3 regions of the Paenibacillus chartarius genome follow, and region 2 is predicted to be linked to each of the others. Evidence: riboswitches for the same ligand, from Rfam matches in the RefSeq annotation. Region 2 holds a riboswitch; each other region holds the start of a gene.
What was found. A riboswitch is a leader RNA that binds a small molecule or an ion and turns the genes downstream of it on or off. The one in region 2 is predicted to bind cobalamin.
Positions count from the first base shown of each region.

Region 1: linked by a shared signal. The riboswitch ahead of ACFFK0_RS03650 (S-layer homology domain-containing protein) and the one ahead of ACFFK0_RS03315 (ABC transporter substrate-binding protein) in region 2 are both predicted to bind cobalamin.
Region 3: linked by a shared signal. The riboswitch ahead of ACFFK0_RS14780 (ribonucleoside-diphosphate reductase subunit alpha) and the one ahead of ACFFK0_RS03315 (ABC transporter substrate-binding protein) in region 2 are both predicted to bind cobalamin.

Region 1 is NZ_JBHLWN010000020.1:40,886-47,469, reverse strand. It holds gene ACFFK0_RS03660 (arsenic transporter) at 1-1,309, shown strand, start outside; gene arsC (arsenate reductase (thioredoxin)) at 1,346-1,783, shown strand; cobalamin riboswitch at 1,829-2,018, shown strand; gene ACFFK0_RS03650 (S-layer homology domain-containing protein) at 2,219-6,584, shown strand, end outside.
Region 2 is NZ_JBHLWN010000019.1:25,392-31,975, forward strand. It holds gene ACFFK0_RS03285 (hypothetical protein) at 1-371, shown strand, start outside; gene ACFFK0_RS03290 (ATP-binding protein) at 558-953, shown strand; gene ACFFK0_RS03295 (histidine kinase dimerization/phospho-acceptor domain-containing protein) at 919-1,539, shown strand; gene ACFFK0_RS03300 (hypothetical protein) at 1,505-2,071, shown strand; gene ACFFK0_RS03305 (STAS domain-containing protein) at 2,105-2,470, shown strand; gene ACFFK0_RS03310 (CBO0543 family protein) at 2,715-3,131, shown strand; cobalamin riboswitch at 3,164-3,431, shown strand; gene ACFFK0_RS03315 (ABC transporter substrate-binding protein) at 3,629-4,645, shown strand; gene ACFFK0_RS03320 (FecCD family ABC transporter permease) at 4,645-5,682, shown strand; gene ACFFK0_RS03325 (ABC transporter ATP-binding protein) at 5,699-6,520, shown strand; gene cobT (nicotinate-nucleotide--dimethylbenzimidazole phosphoribosyltransferase) at 6,550-6,584, shown strand, end outside.
Region 3 is NZ_JBHLWN010000060.1:93,309-99,892, reverse strand. It holds gene ACFFK0_RS14780 (ribonucleoside-diphosphate reductase subunit alpha) at 1-2,174, opposite strand, end outside; cobalamin riboswitch at 2,338-2,537, opposite strand; gene ACFFK0_RS14775 (PAS domain S-box protein) at 2,753-3,139, shown strand; gene ACFFK0_RS14770 (methyltransferase domain-containing protein) at 3,319-3,939, shown strand; gene ACFFK0_RS14765 (CLIPPER-2 domain-containing protein) at 3,991-6,584, shown strand, end outside.

The sequences.
Region 1 (6,584 bases), on a different contig from region 2:
TGCTCTGATTTGTCAAGTCGTATCGTTTCAGGATGTCGTTACGGTAACCTCCATCGTCTGGAATGCTACCCTCGCTTTCGTTGCGATCATTCTCATCTCGTTGATCCTGGATCATATCGGGTTCTTTGAGTGGGCGGCGCTCCATATGGCGCGGTTCGCCAAGGGGAACGGAAGGCTGATGTTCGTTTATGTCATTTTGCTCGGCGCGGCGGTTGCGGCATTGTTTGCCAACGATGGCGCGGCGTTAATTTTGACACCGATTGTATTAGCGATGGTTAGAGCTCTCAAGCTGCCGGATAACATGATTCTGCCCTTCGTTATGGCGGGCGGCTTTATTGCGGATACGACGTCATTGCCGCTGATCGTCAGTAACCTCGTGAACATTGTTTCGGCCGACTTCTTCGGGATTGACTTCGTAACGTACGCCAGCCGGATGATCGTCACGAGTCTGTTCTCCTTGGCGGCAAGCTTAGCGGTATTGTTCTTGTATTTCCGGAACGACATCCCTGTTAGTTACGATATGAAGCAGCTTCGGCGTCCTGCAGAAGCGATTCGGGATCACAGGCTGTTCAAAGCCTCCTGGGTCATTCTCGGTATCCTGTTGATCGCTTATATCAGCAGCGGCTTCATGCACATTCCGGTGTCTATCGTCGTTGGTGCTGTGGCGCTAGTCTTTGTCATGATGGCCAGGTCCAGCAAGGCGATTGAGACGAAACGCGTGATCAAAGAGGCTCCGTGGGCGGTCGTCATTTTCTCCATCGGCATGTATGTTGTGGTCTATGGCCTCAAGAACGCGGGTTTAACGGATGCATTAGGCTCATTGATTGAAGACATGGCGGGCGGCGGCTTGCTGGCGGCGACGGTGGGGATGGGCTTTCTGGCGGCGATACTGTCCTCGATCATGAATAACTTGCCGACCGTCTTGATTGATGCTCTGGCGATCCAAGGGACTGCTGCCGAAGGCGCGGTAAGGGAGGCGCTGATATACGCGAATGTAGTAGGAAGCGACCTCGGTCCGAAAATAACGCCGATCGGCTCTCTCGCCACATTGCTATGGCTTCATGTACTGTCGGCGAAAGGTGTGAAGATTACGTGGGGCGGCTACTTCAAGACAGGAATGATTTTGACGGTTCCGACATTGCTGATCACTTTGATGGGCTTGTATTTGTGGCTTAGCGTGATTCACTCGACGACGGTAAACATCTGGCTCTTGATTGCAGGAATCGCTGTGGCGATGGCTGCGGTCGCGATGCTCTTGAAGGCCGTCAAGGGAGTTAAACCAACGAAGCGCGGTCACCAGGGCGTTTAACCGCCGGTGAGCCGGACGACAAGGAGAATGGAATCGATGGAAGCGACCAAGCCTATCGTGTATTTCTTATGTACGGGAAACTCCTGCCGCAGTCAAATGGCTGACGGGTTCCTTAAGGCGCTGGGCGGCGATAAGTTTGAGGTCAAAAGTGCGGGGCTTGAAGCCCACGGGTTGAACCCGCGCGCGGTAGCCGTGATGAAAGAGGCCGGCGTGGACATTTCCGCCCATACGTCCGATGTGATCGACCCGGAGCTCCTGAACAAAGCGAAATACGTGATTACGCTGTGCGGACATGCCGACGAGCACTGCCCGGTCATCGCGAATCCCAGCGTGGTGAAGTGGCACTGGGGCTTTGAGGACCCCGCCAAGGCTACGGGTACGGAGGAAGAGATCATGGCGAAGTTCCGGGAAGTCCGCGATTCCATTAAGGACCGGATAGCGCTGTTCGTCAAAGAAGGAGAGAGCGCAATATAGACGATTGCTAGTTTTCGTGATATGATTACTTCCGTTATTTTCACAACCTCATAGGGGAAGACAGGTGTCGAATCCTACGGATTCGTTCGCAAGGGAAGCCGGTGCAAATCCGGCACGGTCGCGCCACTGTAAGCGAGGAGCCCACCGCAAATGCCACTGTTTCGGAAGAGACGGGAAGGTGCGGAGAGGGCGATGATGCGCAAGTCAGGATACCTGCCTGTCGGAATCACCAATGGAACCTACGCGATATAGGGAAGGTGATGGGCAAGCGCCGCTTGCGTGCATTCGCATGGCTTCTTGGCGTGTCTTTTGCCGATTATACAAATCTATTACGTCGCTAGAGCACCTCCGATTGGGGGTGCTTTTTGTGTGGTTTCGCAGGTGACTCTCGGCTAGAGGAGTGAGAACGAGGTGAAGGGGAGGAGTTACAGAGGTATGGGTACATTCAAACAATGGCGGATGCGGCTCAGCAGGATCGTCATTGCGATGCTGGCCGTAACGTTGATCTCAAGCGGGCTGCTGCCGGTTCTGCCGGTGCAGGCATCAGAGGCAGTGACCGCTCCTGCGACTCGCACGGTTACGGTCCGGCAGGCCGTCAATGAGGCGGCGGCTTGGATTGTCGATCAAGGTCCCGTAACGGACGATTGGTACGCTTATTCTATTGCGAAGGCGGGAAAAACCGTAGAGAGCGGTTACCTGACTTCGGCAGAGCAGAGGGCACAGGCGTTTACTAGCGATACGCTGCCGACGGCCTATGCCAAGCTGGTGCTCGGAGTGAAGGCGGCCGGGGGCGACCCGCAATCGATTGCGGGCCGCAATTTGATCGAAGCGATCTATAATCGAGCGGATCTGCCGGCACAAGGCGCTAATGCCGTAATTTACGGTCTGCTGGCATTAGACAGCGGCAATTATATGATTCCTTCCGATGCGGCTTGGACGAAGGACAAGCTGGTGAAATGGCTGCTCCAGAAGCAGATTCCGAATCAGGGCTGGGATTTATATGAGAGTACAAAGGCGAATGTTGACATTACGGCAGCCGCGCTCTGGGCGCTGGCTCCTTACAAGGATCGCACGGATGTAGCGGCCGCCGTCAACGATGCCGTGGCGTGGCTGGCTGCTCAGCAGCAAAGCAACGGCGACCTGACCGCAGACCGCAGCAACAGCAATAGTCTGGCGATGGTCGTACTCGGCCTCTCATCCCAGCTTAAGGACGGGACACAGGGCAGCTTCGCCAAGGCGGACGGCAACCTGATCTCTGCGTTAATGAAGTATGCAAGCGGGGACGGCGGCTTCTCTTATAAAGCGGGCAGCGGATCGTCCGACGGCTTCTCCACTTATCAGGCTTTGCTGGCGTTAGCCGCTTACGACACGATGGCAGGCGGCTCGGGCCAAACGTATGAAGTACCTGTTTCAAGCGGCAGCACGAATGGCAAAGCCAAGGTGTTCATCCACGTTGAGACGAAGGACGGCACGCTTGCGGAGGGCTATGAGACGGCGAAGACGCCGCTGGAGGCGCTGCAGCAGGTAGCGGCAAGGAGCAATCTTCCGGTAGTAACAAAAGAAACGCCATTCTTCGATGTCTACTCAATCGGCAGCGTGGCGAAGACGTCAACTAGCGGCAACTATCCTTATTGGGGCTTTAATATCAAGCGCAACGGAGCTTGGACGGGGGATTGGGATTGGAGGAACGTTCAACTTCAGCCCGGCGATGAAGTTGCGGTGTTCTTTGGTCCGTACGGTGCTTCCGCAATGCTGGATACTATTGAGCTCACCCCAGCCTCGCCGAAAAATCATGAGCCGTTTCAGGTAAAGGTAACTCAATTTAACGGGACAAGCTCCGTGCCTGCTGCCGTCTATGTGCAGATTGGCGGACAGAGGATATGGACGGATTCGGAAGGCGTCGCCTATTTCCCGAACGGCTACTCGGAGACGGATCAGCGGATTGAAGTTACGGGAGCGTTGGAGGGCGGCTATCCTTCCGTTATTCGCGGAGTCAAAGAGCTGCCTCCTACCGTAACGGTCCACGTGGAGGGGCCTTCCAGCACAATCTCGTCCACGCAAGTACGAGGCGGCAATGTGTTTCAGGCTCTTCAAAATGCCGTTACGAATGTCGTGTACACCGAAGGGCAATATTTCGGTGTTCAAGCGGTCGATGGGATTACCGCTTCCGGCTATAACTGGTGGGGCTTCGCTGTGGAGCGGGCGGGGGGATGGATCCCGACGGATGGTTGGTTAACTACCCCGCTGCAGCAAAATGATGAGGTTCTCGTATATTACAGCGGAATGGACACGCAGCTTGTCAATCAGATTACAGTGACGCCGAGCGCGCCTAAGGCCGGCCAAAGCTTTACGATTCAGGTTGAGCAGAAAGATTGGCAAGGAGTTACCAAGGCATCCGGGGTGCAGGTACGGGTTGGTGAGGCTGCGGTAACGACGGATTCGAATGGCATGGCTTACTTTAGCGGGCTGCCTGCCGGCACGCATGAGCTTGTTATCACCGGCTACCGTGCCAATGAGCCGCCCAAGCTGGTCAAGTGGTCCTCCAGTCTGAAGGTAGCGCAAATCATCGATGAACCGCCTGGTCCAGGCACGGAGGAACCGACTGTTGCCGTTAGCGTGGAAGGTGACGAAGACCGGGGTACGATCCTATCGACAAGCAGTATTTCATGGAAGAGCGGCGACACGCCGTATTCGGTTATTGTTCGTGCACTTGGCGCGGACCGGGTCGAATCGTCCGGCAGCGGCTCCAATATTTACGTTAAAGGCATTGACGGGCTTCGGGAGTTCGATCACGGGCCGAAGAGCGGCTGGTTGTATGCCGTGAACTGCTCCTTCCCAAGCACTAGTGCCGGCGCCTACGTGTTGTCCCGAAATGATAGGGTATTCTGGCGCTACACCGTGAACGGCGGGGATGACGTAAAGGCCGAGCCTCTGCCAGGCTGTTCCGCATCATCCACCGGATCCGGCTCAGGAGGCATCCCGTCCGCTGATGCCGCTGCAGAGCTTGATAAAGAGCTAAGCCAGCTAAGCATCCGTTACAATCACAAGTCGGCGGTCAATGCACAGCAGCAAACAGTCGTTGTAAAAAATACGGACCAGCGCATGTCCCCTGAGGCGGCGGCACAGCTCAGGCAGCAGCTGGCTTCCAATCAGGTTCAGCTTCAGCAGCTTGTGACGGCAGATCAGACGGCCACACTCGCCGATGCGAAGGAAGAGGTCAAGCTGCTGGTCCCTGCCAGCGCTCTGAAGGAGCAGAAGACGATTACGGTTCAGGAGCAGGCCTCGTCTTCGCGTCCAGAGGTCCTCACCTCCGTCTTCGAATTCGGTCCGAACGGAACGGTGTTCGAGAAGCCGGTTTACATTTCGATCAAGGTTCCGCTGACCGGCGATCGGCTCGGCAGCCTTGCCATGGTATGGTGGAAGGAAGATACGAAGGAATGGATCCCGATCCCGGCCGTGGTTGATGCGAAGACCGGCGTCGTGACGGGAGCCGTCGATCATTTTACCAAGTTCGCCGTGATTGACAAGACGAAGCTCGCAGCGCCGGAAGCTCCTAAAGCTTCGCCTGAAGTGTCCAAGGCTTTGCAGGCGGTTGTGCAGTATGTGCTGAAGCACAACGACGTGTCGGATTGGGAAGCGTACGGACTTGCGGCTGCAGGGGCTGAGATTCCCGCTTCGTACCTCGCTTCCGTGGAGTCGAGACTGCGCGAGAAGGAAGGCAAGTTCCGGGAAGTGACCGATTATGAACGGATCGCGCTCGGTGTGATGGCAGCAGGCGGCAATCCGAGGGAGATCGCGGGCTACGACCTTATACAGAGTATCGTCAACAATGAAAGAATGACGGTTCAGGGCACGAACGGTCCGATCTTCGCCCTTACCGTCCTCGGCAGCGGCCGTTACGAGGTTTCTGCTGACAGCCTATGGACGGAGTCGAAGCTCCTGCAATGGCTGCTGCAGCGTCAAAACAGCGATGGCGGCTGGCCGCTGGCGGAGGATGACGACTCGGAAATCGACATTACCGCCATGGCAGTTGCGTCTTTAGCGCCGTACCGGACGCAGGAGGGCGTAAAGCCTGCCATCGACAAAGCGCTGGTCTGGCTGTCGAAGCAGCAGCAAGCGGACGGCGGCTTCGGTGAAGTGGGACAAGCCAACAGCGAAAGCGCTGCTCAGGTGCTTGTGGCTCTGTCCGCGCTTGGCATTCCGGCAACGGATGAGCGGTTTGTGAAATCCGGTGCCTCGGTGCTCAGCCACCTGCTCAGCTACCAGCTGGCGGACGGCAGCTTCGCCCATGAGAAGGGAAAAGACTCGAGCGAAATGGCTACCGAGCAGGCTCTGCTGGCGCTAGCCAAGTACCAGAGCCTTAACGGCCTCACGGTTTCCAACAGTCCGTCGGTATCTACACCTGCATTTGCCGACGGGCAGGACATTTCCGCTTGGGCCGCCGGCTACGTGGAGTCGGCGGTGAAGCATGGTCTGATGAACGGCATGGACGGCAACCGCTTTGCGCCACGCGAGGCGTTGACCAGAGCACAGTTCGTCGCAGTCTTGCTCCGCTTGAAGGGCGTTCAGCCTTCTGCGGCTTCGGGCGCGTCCTTCGAGGATGTACCGCAGGACAGCTGGTACAGCGGCTATGTGGCGGAAGCCAGCCGTCAAGGGCTTGTGAATGGCGTGGATGAGCGTAATTTTGCGCCGGACCGGAGCATTACAAGGCAAGAGATGGCGCTGGTCATCGACCGGGCGTTCAGCTTATCCTCAACGGAGGCCGGTACCAGCCCTTTCACCGATCTTGGCGAGGCAAGTG
Region 2 (6,584 bases):
CGGTCGGCGCTGCGCCGACGATTGCCATTCAAGCGGCGCCGATCTTTTCGCCGGAGCTGATGATCGTTCAGCTGGCTGCGGGCGAGCACGATATCATCGTCCTGCCGCATGAGCAGTTTACGAATCTGGCGAAGCAGGGCGGACTCGTTCCTTTGGAAGATCTGGTGAACCGGGACGACTACAAGGCCGGCATTGTGGAATCGGACGACAACGGCAAGAAGGAAACGCATTTGTACGGTATTCCGCTGGACGAGTCGAAATGGTTCAAGGATCAAGGGTATAAGGGGCAAGGCCTGACGGCGTTCATCCCAAGCAACACGAAGCATCTGGACAATGCGAAGAAGCTGATTGCCTTGATGGCGGCCAAGTAGGCCGTCTTTTTTTCTTTCTAAAAATAGTAACTTTTTGTGAACTAACGACAAATTTCGACAGACATCAAATTTTTATTAAGTTAGATTAAGGAAGGCTTGTCATTTCGTATTGACACCGGCTGAACTTTCTGTTTGCATCGAAGCTGACATTCAATTATCGAGATGTGAAGAATGGAGTCTACTGCGATGAATGGCTTGCTTGTACATATCGATAGTGAAGAAGACATTTTTCTTGCTATCAGCCGAACTCGTTATTTGGCAGGCGACATGTTTAGGAAGGAAGAATTGCAAGCCCTGTTTGTAACCGTCTTGGAGCTAACAAGGAACGCGCTCAAATACGCAGGAGGCAAAGCCATCTTTACATGCCAGCTCGTGGAGGGCGGCTTACGGCTGCAAGTTATCGATAAAGGGCCGGGTATCGCCAATCTGGATGAAATCTTTAGCGGCAATTATCGCTCCAAAACTGGGTTAGGTCTAGGGCTGCAAGGGGCGAGACGATTAATGGATGCATTTGAAATCGAGACTTCCGAGAAGGGGACAATCATTCGTGCAACAAAATGGACATCTCAGCGAAGAACCTAAGAAAAACGAGATCCATTTAAGCCAGCTGGCATCGGTCGGACAGGTGGCCGCAGGGATCGCACACGAAGTTCGAAACCCGCTAACGGCGGTTAAAGGGTTTCTTCAGCTCCTGAGGGAAAAGCATGATCAAAGGTATTTGGAAATTGCGCAGTCCGAGTTGGACAATGCATTGGGCACATTGGAGAATTTACTCCACGTGTCGAAGCCCGATTTAGAGAACGAGCCTAATCAATCGATTAACTTAGCCGCAGAGCTTGAAGGGGTGCTTCAGCTTTTTCAAGATCAGTTTTACCGGGTTAAGGTGGAGACGAAGTTCGAACAGACGCAAACTTGCGTTTACGGTAAGAAAAATCAATTGAAAAAGGCATTTTTTAATGTGTTGAAAAATGCCTTCGAAGCGATTCCGGATAAAGGCACCATCTTTGTTTACCATACTTCAGCCGACGATTATGTGAGTGTAGTCATCGAAGATACCGGCAGCGGAATACCGAAAGAAAAAAATCGTATTGCTGAGCACACCTTTCTTCTCTACCAAGCCGCAGGGAACAGGGATGGGGTTAACGCAGGTGTTCTCCGTCGTATATGATCATGGCGGACACATTAAGGTGGAAAGTGAAGAAGGTGTCGGGACCAAATTCACGATTACGATTCCGACTGATTCCGGTAAACAACGTTATGAGGTGAACAAATTGAATTTGACTATTAATGACGGTCAGCACATGCGTGAGTTTTTCGAGGCGAACAAGCAAAAATTCGAAGAACAGCTGCTCCAGGAAGCTGTGAATGTAAGGGACAAGGTTGAGGAGATACAAACGATCGGCAATATTAACCTGTTGAAAAATGCCCATAAACTGGTTCTATTTCTGATCGAGGGACGCAAGCATGAAATTATTACCTTTGCCAAAGAAGAGGGGGTCAGCTGGGCCAGACATTCTTTGACTTTGTCATTCAAGCTCGAATGGATGCATGCGATCCGGCGGGTTGTGTGGGACTTTCTGTACAATTTCGACCGGTTGAAGGAAGTCGAACCCGGTATTGAACATTTCTATACGCAGGAAAAACAAATCAACGAGCTTATCGATCAATTCTTGAATTATTTCTTCATAAGCTATTCCTAATATAAGGATGAGCTTATCAAATCCCATCGGGAAATGGTCGAGGATCTTTCGGTCCCGATTATCCCGTTATCCGAATCCATGTGCATTCTGCCGCTGATCGGCACGATCGATACATATCGGGCGAATACGATTGTGGACAAGGTGATCAATCAAATCGGGGTATCCCGCATTCAAAGATTAATTATCGATTTGTCCGGTGTTGCCTACATGGATACTGCGGTGATCAGCTACATCATGAAGGTCATTGATGGTGCTTCCATCATGGGTTGCCATGTGGTGATCACCGGGGTTCGGCCAGAAATCGTGAAGACGATGCTGAAGCTCGGCGTTTCCTTCGATCACAAAGCGGAAACGAAGGGGACCCTGCAGCAAGCCTTATTACAGTATCTGCACATGTAGATTGGACTACGGATTCGCGGGAACCTGCGGGCGGCACTTGGCCTGCGGATCGGGGATCTTCCACGAAGGCGGCCGAATAGGCCGTCTTTTTTTCGATTCGGGAGCTTTACTCACAGTTTCGTTCTTTGGCGATACCTCCAAGCAAGCGGGCGGTTTTGCGTCACAGACAATATGGGTAGAATAAACTTGTGGTAATAACACCCAAGTGCGTCGAGGGAAAACAATGAATGATCAACTGCATGATATGCAGCAAAAGGCTGCCCAATTTGAACTTGAAAGATGGATCGGCAGCGAAGTTTTTACGTGGCCGTGGTGGTTCTTGTTAGCTCTGTTTTTGATTCCATGGTTCGTTTTGTTTAAGTTGATTGACCGCAGTAGGGCATATTCGATTTGGTTCTTTGGACTTATAGTACTGATTATTACGTCCTTTACGGACGATCTAGGTGCAGAGATCGGAGCCTGGGTATATCCTGTTAAGTTAGTCCCCTACTCTTTGATCGGGTTTCCCTATGATTTTTCCATGGTCCCGGTTGCGCAGATGTTGATATTTCAATACTTCAGAACGTGGAAATCTTTCTCCGCTGGCTTATTATGTCAAGCGCTTGCAACCTCCTTCGAGCCTAAAATAACGCTTGTCTCATCCCCCCGGACTGTCCTATAATCGATGGAGAGTTATGGGTCTGGACCCACTGAAATACCTTACTGCCGATAGGTGCCTGCAAGCTCCGCTGTGCAGGTTAAAAGGGAAGCCGGTGCAAGTCCGGCACGGTCCCGCCACTGTTAACCGGGTAACGCCTCAACCGCCACTGTCTGCAAATCGACGGGAAGGCGAGGCGGCGTGCTTCGTCCGATCGATAACTTTCGCAGGCGTTGTTCATCATGCCGATGAGACGCTGCGCAGGCGTTTGCGATCGACCGCACACCCGCAAGTCAGGAAACCTGCCTATTCGGTTCGGCTAACGAAATCCTTCGAGGAGAGGATCGCGCTATTCGGAATGATGCAGGCAGTTGGAGCCGCCCTAACGGCTCATGCACACAGCACATGCTTTCCGTTTATCGTCCCCTCTGCCTTGCGGCGGAGGGGTTTTCGTATTGATGCCCGGGCCAGGTCGGAGGTAGGGAGGTTTCAGCATTCCGAATCAGAAAGAGGAGAGGAACATGAAACAGAAGACGGCATGGTTGAAGAAAGGTCTTATTTGGACGGCGGCGGGCGCGCTTGCGCTTGCACTCGCGGGCTGCGGCGCCAAGGACAATGGTTCGGGGAACGGGACGGCCGCGGCTCCCGGCGCAAGTAACGGACAAGCCGCTACGCCGGCGGCATCGTCGGCAAAGAAGACGCAGTATCCGCTGAAGGAGAAGGATGCGACCGGCAAGGAGTTCGTGTTTGAGAAGGCTCCGGCGAAGATCGCATCGGTATCCCCTGCGGAGACGGAAGCGCTGTACGCGCTCGGTCTGGGGGATAAGGTGGTCGGCGTTTCCGATTATGACGATTATCCGGCGGAAGTCAAGTCGAAGCCGAAGCTCGGCGGCGTCGTGAAGCCGAACACCGAGGCGGTCATCGCAACGGGTGCGGAGCTCGTCTTTGCCGGCGTGTCCCAGAGGAGGGACGTCGTTGAACAGATGCGCGGACTGAACATTAACGTGTTTCAGGTAGAGCCGAAGTCGCTGCAGGACGTGATGAACGACATTCTTCAATTCGGACGGATTATGGACACTCAGGAGGAAGCTGAGAAGGTCGTAGCCAAAATGAAGGCGGACATCCGGAAGGTGCAGGACGCGGTCAAAGGCGTGAAGCCGGAAGAGAAAAAGAAGGTGTACGTCGAGTTTTCGCCGGGCTGGACCGTTGGTAAGGGCGAGTTCATGGACGAGCTGATTACGCTGGCGGGCGGAGTGAACGTTGCGGCCGATACGCAGGGCTGGAACAAGATCAGTGAGGAGAAAATCATTCAGGCGAACCCGGATGTCATCGTATTCGCAGCGGGAATCACCGACGAGAAGACGAAGAAGTCGCTCGAGCAGGTCATTCGCGAGCGCAGCGGCTGGGATAAGATTAATGCGATTAAGAATAATCGGGTCGTAGGCCTGGAATCCGGACCGTTTAACCGCCCGGGCCCGCGGCTGACGGAAGGGCTGCTGGCGATGGCGAAGGCGGTCTATCCCGATCTGGTGAAATGATGAAAAGAAAGCTGTGGCTGTGGGGAGGAGGAGGGATCGTCCTCCTTCTTCTTTCTGTTCTGGTTAGTCTCGGTATCGGCGCCGTTTCCGTACCTGTGCCCCATATCGCCGGAATTGTCGTTTCGCACATTCCCGGGCTGGGCGAGCACATCGCGAAAACGTGGCCGGAGCAGTCGGAGCAAATTATTTGGAGGGTGCGTCTGCCGCGCGTCGTCCTCGGCATGCTGATCGGAGCGGCGTTATCGATGGCCGGAGCGGCGTTTCAGGGCATACTGCGCAACCCGCTGGCGGACCCGTATACGCTTGGCGTATCTTCAGGTGCGTCGGTAGGGGCGGCATTTTTAATCTATTTCGGTCTGCAGTTCAGCTTCTTCGGCGAATGGACGCTTCCGGTCGTCGCGTTCTTGACGGCGCTGGCGGCGCTCGCCGTCGTGCTGCGTATGGCGCAGGTCGACGGAAAGTGGCAGATGGAGACGCTGATTTTGTCCGGTACAGTGATGCAGGCTTTTCTCGGTGCGGTGGTGGCGTTTTTCATTGCCATGTCCAAAAATGTCATCAACGACATCGTCTATTGGCTAATGGGGTCGCTTGCGCTGCGCGGTTGGGCGTACCCCGGCCTGATCGCTCCTTATGTAGGTTTAGGCTTTATCGTATTATTGGCGAACGCGAAAGCGCTCAATTTGTTTGTGCTTGGGGAGCGGCAGGCAGCGCATCTCGGGGTGAACGTGGAGAGGACGAAGCTGGTCGTGCTCGTCACGGGGGCAATGCTGACGGGGGCTTCCGTGTCGGTGGCCGGGATCGTCGGGTTCGTCGGACTCATCGTGCCGCATCTCGTCCGGCTGCTGTCGGGGCCGGATTACCGGCTGCTGATCCCGTTGTCGGCTTTAGGAGGCGCCGTGTACGTATTGATCGCGGATACGATTGCCCGCACGCTGCTGAGTCCGACGGAAATTCCGATCGGCGTTGTCACGGCGTTCCTGGGCGCTCCGTTCTTTATGATGCTGCTGCGGAAGCACAAGCGGTCGTTGGGGCGATAAGAAACGGAGGAAGACGATGAAGCATAGCGGAGGGTATCGACCGGAAGAAGTCGTGATTCGCACGGAGCGGGTGTCGAAGTCGTTCGGCGGCGATGAAGCGCTGCACGACGTATCGTTCGAGGTGAGGCGTGGGGAATTCTACGGCATTCTCGGACCGAACGGAAGCGGGAAGTCGACGCTGCTGCGAATTGTTTCCGGGGTGGAAACTCCGGACACGGGCAAAGTGGAGGTGGAGGGCAGGGCCGTCGCGTCCTATAACCGGAGGGCGCTGGCGCAGCGGGTGGCGGTGCTGCAGCAGGACGCGCTGCCGCCGGTCGGCTTTACGGTGCGTGAAGTCGTCGAGATGGGGCGGTATCCGTTCCAAAGCTGGCTTGGCGACGATGAACCGGGGACGGATGCGCTGATCGGGAGCATTATGGGCAGGCTGGGGCTGACCGGCCTTGCCGACCGGCCGGTCGAGAGGCTGAGCGGCGGCGAGAGGCAGCGTGTCGCGCTGGCCAAGGTAATGGCGCAGCAGCCGAAGCTGCTGCTGCTCGATGAGCCGACCACGTTCCTGGATATCGGGTATCAGGTACAAATGATGGATTACATTCGCGCGTGGCAGAAGGAAGACGGGCTAACCGTGGCAGCCGTACTGCACGATTTGAATTTGGCTGCGCAGTATTGCTCCCGGCTGCTGCTCATCTCCCGGGGTCACGTCGTAGGCGAGGGCACTCCCGGGGAGATCGTTACGAGTCAGTTGATTGCGGATGTATACGGCACTGAACCGATCGTGCTGCCGCACCCGGACAACGGCGCACCGCAAATATTGCTGCGGGCGGGGCAGTCCGATAGTTAAGCACATAAAGGAGGTATTGAGGCGTGGGGATACCTAGATCGTTAATCACATTAATAGACCGGAT
Region 3 (6,584 bases), on a different contig from region 2:
GTAATGTACAGGTTGAAGCTCTGCGACTGATCGATATGGCGCTGGCGGGCGGCGCACGCCCGAATGCTCCAGGTCTGCTCGATCGTGTGCGCTTCTTTGTACAGCCACATTGTGCGGGCGTTCAGATCCGGCGCAATGATCGGCACGACGGCGTTCTTCTTCTCGTCGAGATAGAACCGCGCATAGATCGGGTCGATACTTTGTGTCGAGCCGCCATATTGGGCGCTTGAGCCGTTCGGCGCGACCGCGAGCAAATAGCCGTTGCGCATCCCGTGCTCCCGCACCTCCGCCGCCAGCTGCCGCCATTCCTCGCTGTCATAGCCCCGCTGGGCAAAATACGCGCCCGTCTCCCAATCCGAGCCCTCAAAGAGCGGGTAGCTTCCCTTCTCCCGGGCGAGCTCGCAGCTGGCCTTAACGGCATAGTAGGCAATCCGCTCGTACAACCGGTCGACGAACGCAATGTGCTCGTCCGACTCCCAAGGGATGCCCTGCAGTGCCAGCATATGATGATAACCGAACGTCCCGAGCCCGATCGCCCGGTAACGCGCGTTCGTCAGCTCCGCCTGCTTGACCGGCAGCTGGTTGACGGTAATTACATCGTCGAGCATCCGCACGACGACAGGCACGACCTCGGCCAGCAGCTCCTCCGAATGCACCCGTCCGAGGTTCAGCGAGCCGAGATTGCAGACGACAAAATCGCCGGCGCGCCGCAGCTCCGCCACCTGCTCCACGCCGTCCACCTCGAGCACCCGGCGCTCCAGCGGACTGTCGGCGGACATATTTTGCGCAATTTCCATGCACAGGTTGCTCGAGTAGATCATCCCCGCGTGCTTGTTCGGATTGAGCCGGTTGACCGTATCGCGGAAAAATTGGAACGGCGTCCCCGTCTCCGTATCCGAGCGGATGATCGCCTTAAGCAGATCGACCGCCGCCACTTCCTGCTTCGCAATATCCGGATGGTCGACACACTGCCAGTAGCGCTCCGTGAACGTACCGCCGCCCTCGCGCTCGTCGTAGCAGTCCTCCAGCCGCCAGCCCATTACCGTCTCGATCTCGTGCGGGCACATCAAGTAAAATTTGCCGTCCCGCACCCGCGTCTCCTTCTTGAGCTGGCGCATAAATACGTCGGGGATCGACAGCGCCGGGAAAATGTCATGCGCCTTGCGGCGCTCGTCCCCGTTGTTCGTCTTCAGCGCCAGGAAATCCCAGACGTCGCGGTGCCAAATATCGAGCGTGACGCTGACAGCGCCGCTGCGCATGCCGAGCTGGTTGCAGGCGACCGCCGTATCGTTGATAATCCGGATCCATGGGATGATGCCGCCGCTCGTATGCTTGAAGCCGCGGATATCGGAGCCGGCTGCGCGCACTTTGCCCATATAAATGCCCATGCCGCCGCCGAATTTGCTCACCTGGCTGAATTGGTCGACCACATGGAAGATCGACTCGAGCGAATCGTCCACCGTAGCGATAAAGCACGAGGACAGCTGGTGGAACGGCTTGCGCGCATTGGACATCGTCGGCGTCGCTTCCGTCATCTGCAGCTGCGACATAACATCGTAAAAGCGCTTCGCCCAGTACACCCGCTGCGGCTGCGGCTCGGCGAGAGCAATCGCCATGGCTACGCCCATGAACGCCTCCTGCGGCAGCTCGTACACTTCCTTGCTGTAGCCGCGAACGCAGTAGCGCTCGGCAAGCGTCTTGACGCCGACGTAGGTGAACAGCTCGTCCCGCTCCGGCCGAATATAGGCTCCGAGCTCCTCGATGTCTTCACGGGAGTACCCCTTCAGCATATAAGCGCCGTACAGGCCCAGCTCCGTCAGCTTGTCCAGCAGCTCCGCGAAGCTGCCGTAGCCGTAGACGCCGGCCGGATAGCCCCGCTGCTGCGCCGCTTCCTTGTACAAGTCGTATATGTACAGCCTTGCTGCAACCTTGTCCCACCCCGGCTCCTGCACCGACGTCAGCTCGGCGGCGGTCTGCACGAGCTGGCGCTGAATGTGGCGGGTCGTGATGCCCGGTTTCAGCTGCGCGTGCAGCGTATCCAACAGCGCATCTTCGGACAAGCCTGTGCCGGCGACCGCGCGCCCGACGACAGTCCGTATTTTTTGCGGGTTCCAAGCTTCGTTCGTGCCGTCGCGCTTCGTGATTTGCAGTACTTCCATGATCGTTTGAGTCATGTTGGTCAAGCCTCCTGAATGGATAATGAGAAAAGGGCATTCCGCCGTTCCCCTTCGCAGAGAAAAGAACGTCGAAATGCCCGCAGCAGCATAGTGATGCAAACTTGTCGGCCCAGAACCGGCCGCCCGGCTTTCCGCAGTTTCCCTATCTCCCGTAGGTACTGGCAGCGAACGGACACAGGCAGGTCTCCTGGCTCAGGTTCATTGCAGCTCTGCTCCTTCCCGGCTTATTGAGCCAGTGGATCCTGCAGCTTGCTCCCCTTACAGTGGCGGGACCGCGTCGGAATTGCACCGAACTTCCCTATTAAGCCTGCGCTTCGCACCTTCGGCGAAGCGACAGACACCTTGTTCCGCATTAACAATATATAGTTGTCTTGTACCAATTTACACTCAATATATAGTATCGTCAATTATTTTTTTTTGCAGTACCCCACAATTTGGAGGTGTCCGGTCTAAAGTATATAATCATAGATAGAGCTCCGGTTTCCGAACGAGGAGAATGTCTCTCTATGATTTATCTAGTCACAAATCAGCGATTCTCATGATATAATAGACTTTACTTGGAAGGAGTTGTGCCAATGCCACTTAGTCGCTTATCAACGCGCGGCATTCTGGATCATATATTCCAGTACTCACCGATCGGAATGGCTCTTGTCGCCTTGGACGGAAGCTTCCTGAAGGTCAATTCAGCTTTATGCGACATTACGGGCTATGCCGAGCAGGAGCTAACGACGCTCTGCTTCCAGGATATTACTCTCGAAGAGGATTTGCCGGAATCAGTGCGCGTTATCGACTGTCTCCTCAATCGCGGCGACAACTCCGTGGAGCTGACAAAGCGGTATTTTCACAAGGCAGGCCATCGGGTAACCGTCCGCATCCATACCAGTGTCGTACGCGATCCTGACAGCAACAGCCCCATTCTGCTCGTCGCTCAAATTTTGAAGCTGCCCGAAGCTTCTTGCTGAAGCTGCGTTCCGCCGCTTTGCCTGCACTCCGCCGTCCGCTTTCTCCCAAGCCGTGTGAACGGCTCTTTCTCATGACGTTAGCCCGGACCATCATGGGCATTGTCCCTTACCCGCCGTTCCGATTCTGCATAAGCTGTACAAACTATTTTGCAGAATGGCTACGAAAGGAGTAATGGTCCATGAAGCTGGACATCGGCTGCGGTGCCAACAAGCACGCCGGCTTCTTCGGCATCGACAAGCTGCCGCATCCCGGCGTCGATCTCGTCTGCGATATCGACCAGGGGATCCCCTTGCCCGATTCCTCGGCCTCGTTCATAATGGCCTGCCGATCGCTGCCGTACGTTGCGAATTTGCCGTTCGTACTAAGCGAGCTGTACCGCTTGTGCGCCGACCGTGCGGTTGTGTGTATCTACGCTCCGTTCGCCCGTCATTTCCGCCATCTGACGAATCCGTACTTCCGGCAGCGCTTCGATGAATATACGCCGCGCTACACAACCCCGACATTTTACCAGCCGCCGGATAGCCCCGCATGTCCTCCTATCCGCTACGATGATGCGCCTGAACCGCCTTGCGATTTGCGTTTGCTGCGTATGGAGCTGTTCTATGACGAGCCTTTCTCGTCGGAATGGTTCGACAATGAGGAGCGCGAGATGCTTAAGGACCTTCAATTTAACGTAGCAAGCGATATTTTGTACTATTTTCTCGCCGCGAAAAGCCCTATCTCTAACGATGAATTGCTGCACATGAGCCGGCTTTCTTATCCCGAGCCATTCTGTCTCGCAAGAAAGGACAAACGCTGACGTTTTCAAGGCATTTTCAGAGCAAGCTTTCATATAGTTGAGATTGTCGAGTTGCCCGCATCCCTGGCGCAGCAAATTTCCGGACAATTGGTCAAGGGGGTGTTTCCAATCGCACTGATCCTCCGCTCTTCTCTGAATGCCACCGGAGCGATCACGTTTACGGGCAATACACTCGGATTAAGCCGCTCCGGAACGGAAGGAGAACCCGGCACCCAGGACAGCATCGGCGCTTTCATCACAACGAATGCGGCGCTGCGCTTCGGTTCTTACCCGGCCGGCACGACGAACAATTATGCGAACAACCAGTCCGCCGCCCTCCTATCCATGCCTGCCGGCAGCGCCGTCCTGTATGCGGAGCTGATTTGGGGCGGCTCTTACCGTAACGGCAATGTCAATCTGAGCGGTGCAATAAACAATCCGATTTCCTTCACGACCCCGCTCGGCACGTTCTCCATAACGCCCGATACGGTGACATCTAACGAAGTCGATCTCGGCAGCGGCGCCTTCGCCTACGTTCGCACCGCCAATGTGACGCCCCTGGTCAGGCAGGCCGGTCCGGGCACGTATGCCGCCGGAGGTGTGGTCGGTACTATTGTCATCAACAACGATTCCACGGCGAATCATGCCGGATGGACGCTTGCCGTCATTTACGAGAATCCGTCCCTGCCATTTCGCAACATGTCGCTGCGGGCCGGCGCCGTACTCGTCCAATCCGCCTCACCGCCAGTCAATACGACCATAACCGGCTTCGCTACGCCGACATCGGGAACGATCGGAGGGCGGGCCTTATTCAGCGCTCAAGAAGGCGATGCGAACCGTACCGGCGATCAAGCGCTTTTCGGCCCTACCGCATCCTCATTGGCCGCACTCTCCGGCCCCAACAACTTCGCAGCCAATTTCTTCGCTTCCCAGATCAACAACGATACCGGACAATTAAACACAACAGGGACATTCGGCAATCGCAACCAAACGAACGGCGCCCCGGGGACGAACATCTCCGGCGGACGGCAGGGCTGGGATATTACGAACGTCGACGTCTCGGCGCGGCTCGTGAACAATCAAAACAGCGCCGTGCTGCAGCTGACGACGTCAGGCGACGCCTATGTCCTAAATGCGAACGCCATCCAAATCGATATCAATGCACCCAAGGTGTCTGTCATCAAGGCTGCGAATGTGACCGGGGCTGTCGTCGGAGACACGATTACATACTCCGTTACCGTCAGTAACACGGGCACCGCCAATGCCGGAAGCGTCGTCGTCTCCGATGAGCTGCCGGCCGGTCTTGCCTTTACGGCAGGCTCCGTGACGGTCGGAGGGGCGTCTCGCCCTGCCGCCGATATAAAAACCGGCGTGTCAATCGGGACGCTGGCCCCCGGCGCAGCTGCCACAGTAACGTACCGGGCCACGGTCATTTCCGTGCCGAATCCGCAGTCGGCATCCAATACTGCCAACGCCGCCTTTTCGTTCCAGAGCGTTGCCGGCGGACCGACCATAACCGGAGTGATCCCCTCCAACACGGTCACGCTGCCGATTTACGCCCCGATCCTTACGCTGGTCAAGTCGGCGGACACGGCGAACGCCACCGTCGGTGACATTGTAACTTATACGCTGCAGCTGACGAATACCGGAAATGCCGGCGCTTCCGTGACCTTGACCGACAATATCCCTGCCGGCGCCAGCTACATCCCGAACAGCTTTCGGCTGAACGGCATCGTCGTCGTCGGCGCGAATCCGGCCGCAGGCGTGCCGATCGGTACGGTCAACGGCAGCGGAGGAACGGCCACAGCTGCGTTCCAGGTTCGGGTAGAGTCGCTGCCGAATCCGCCCCAGTTAACGAACCAAGGCAGCGCGGGCTACACGTTCAGGCCGCCGGACGGCCGTACGTTTACCGGTACAGCGGTCTCCAATACGGTCGTCCTTCCGGTCGCACTGCCTAACGTAACGGTAAGCAAATCGGCGGATCGAACAGCCGTAACGGTAGGGGAAACGATTACCTATACACTCGTTATAGCCAATAACGGTACTTCGCCGATAACGAACGTCAATCTGGCCGATCCGCTCCCTGCAGCTCTTCGGTTCGCAGCGGGCAGCGTTACGCTGGGCGGCATTAATCAGCCGGCCGCCAATCCGCAGACGGGCATTGCCGTCGGAACGCTCGCAGCAGGCGCTTCGGCAACCGTCAGCTTTCAAGCTGCGGTCGTCTCGCCGCCGGATCCCGCCCAATTGGCCAATACGGCTACCGCAGCCTACAGCTCCGGCACATTTAGCGGCATTTCCGCGTCCAGCACGCTCCTTACACCGGTGTACCAGCCTGTCATTGCGGTACGAAAGAGCGCCGACCGCAGCGCTGTTGCCGTCGGCGAGACCGTCACGTATACGATCGTTGCGAACAACAGCGGCAATATCGCCGCTTCCGCCACGGTGACCGATACGATTCCCGCGGGCACTGTGTTCGTCCCGGGCAGCGTTACCGTTAACGGCACGGGCGTACCCGCCGCTTCGCCTGTAAGCGGGATTGGCGCAGGAGAGCTATCGCCGGGAGCATCCGCGACCGTAACGTTTCAGGTGCAGCTCCAAACGCTGCCGAATCCGCCACGGATAGCGAACGCGGCATCCGTTTCTTTCACCTATCAGCTGCCGGACGG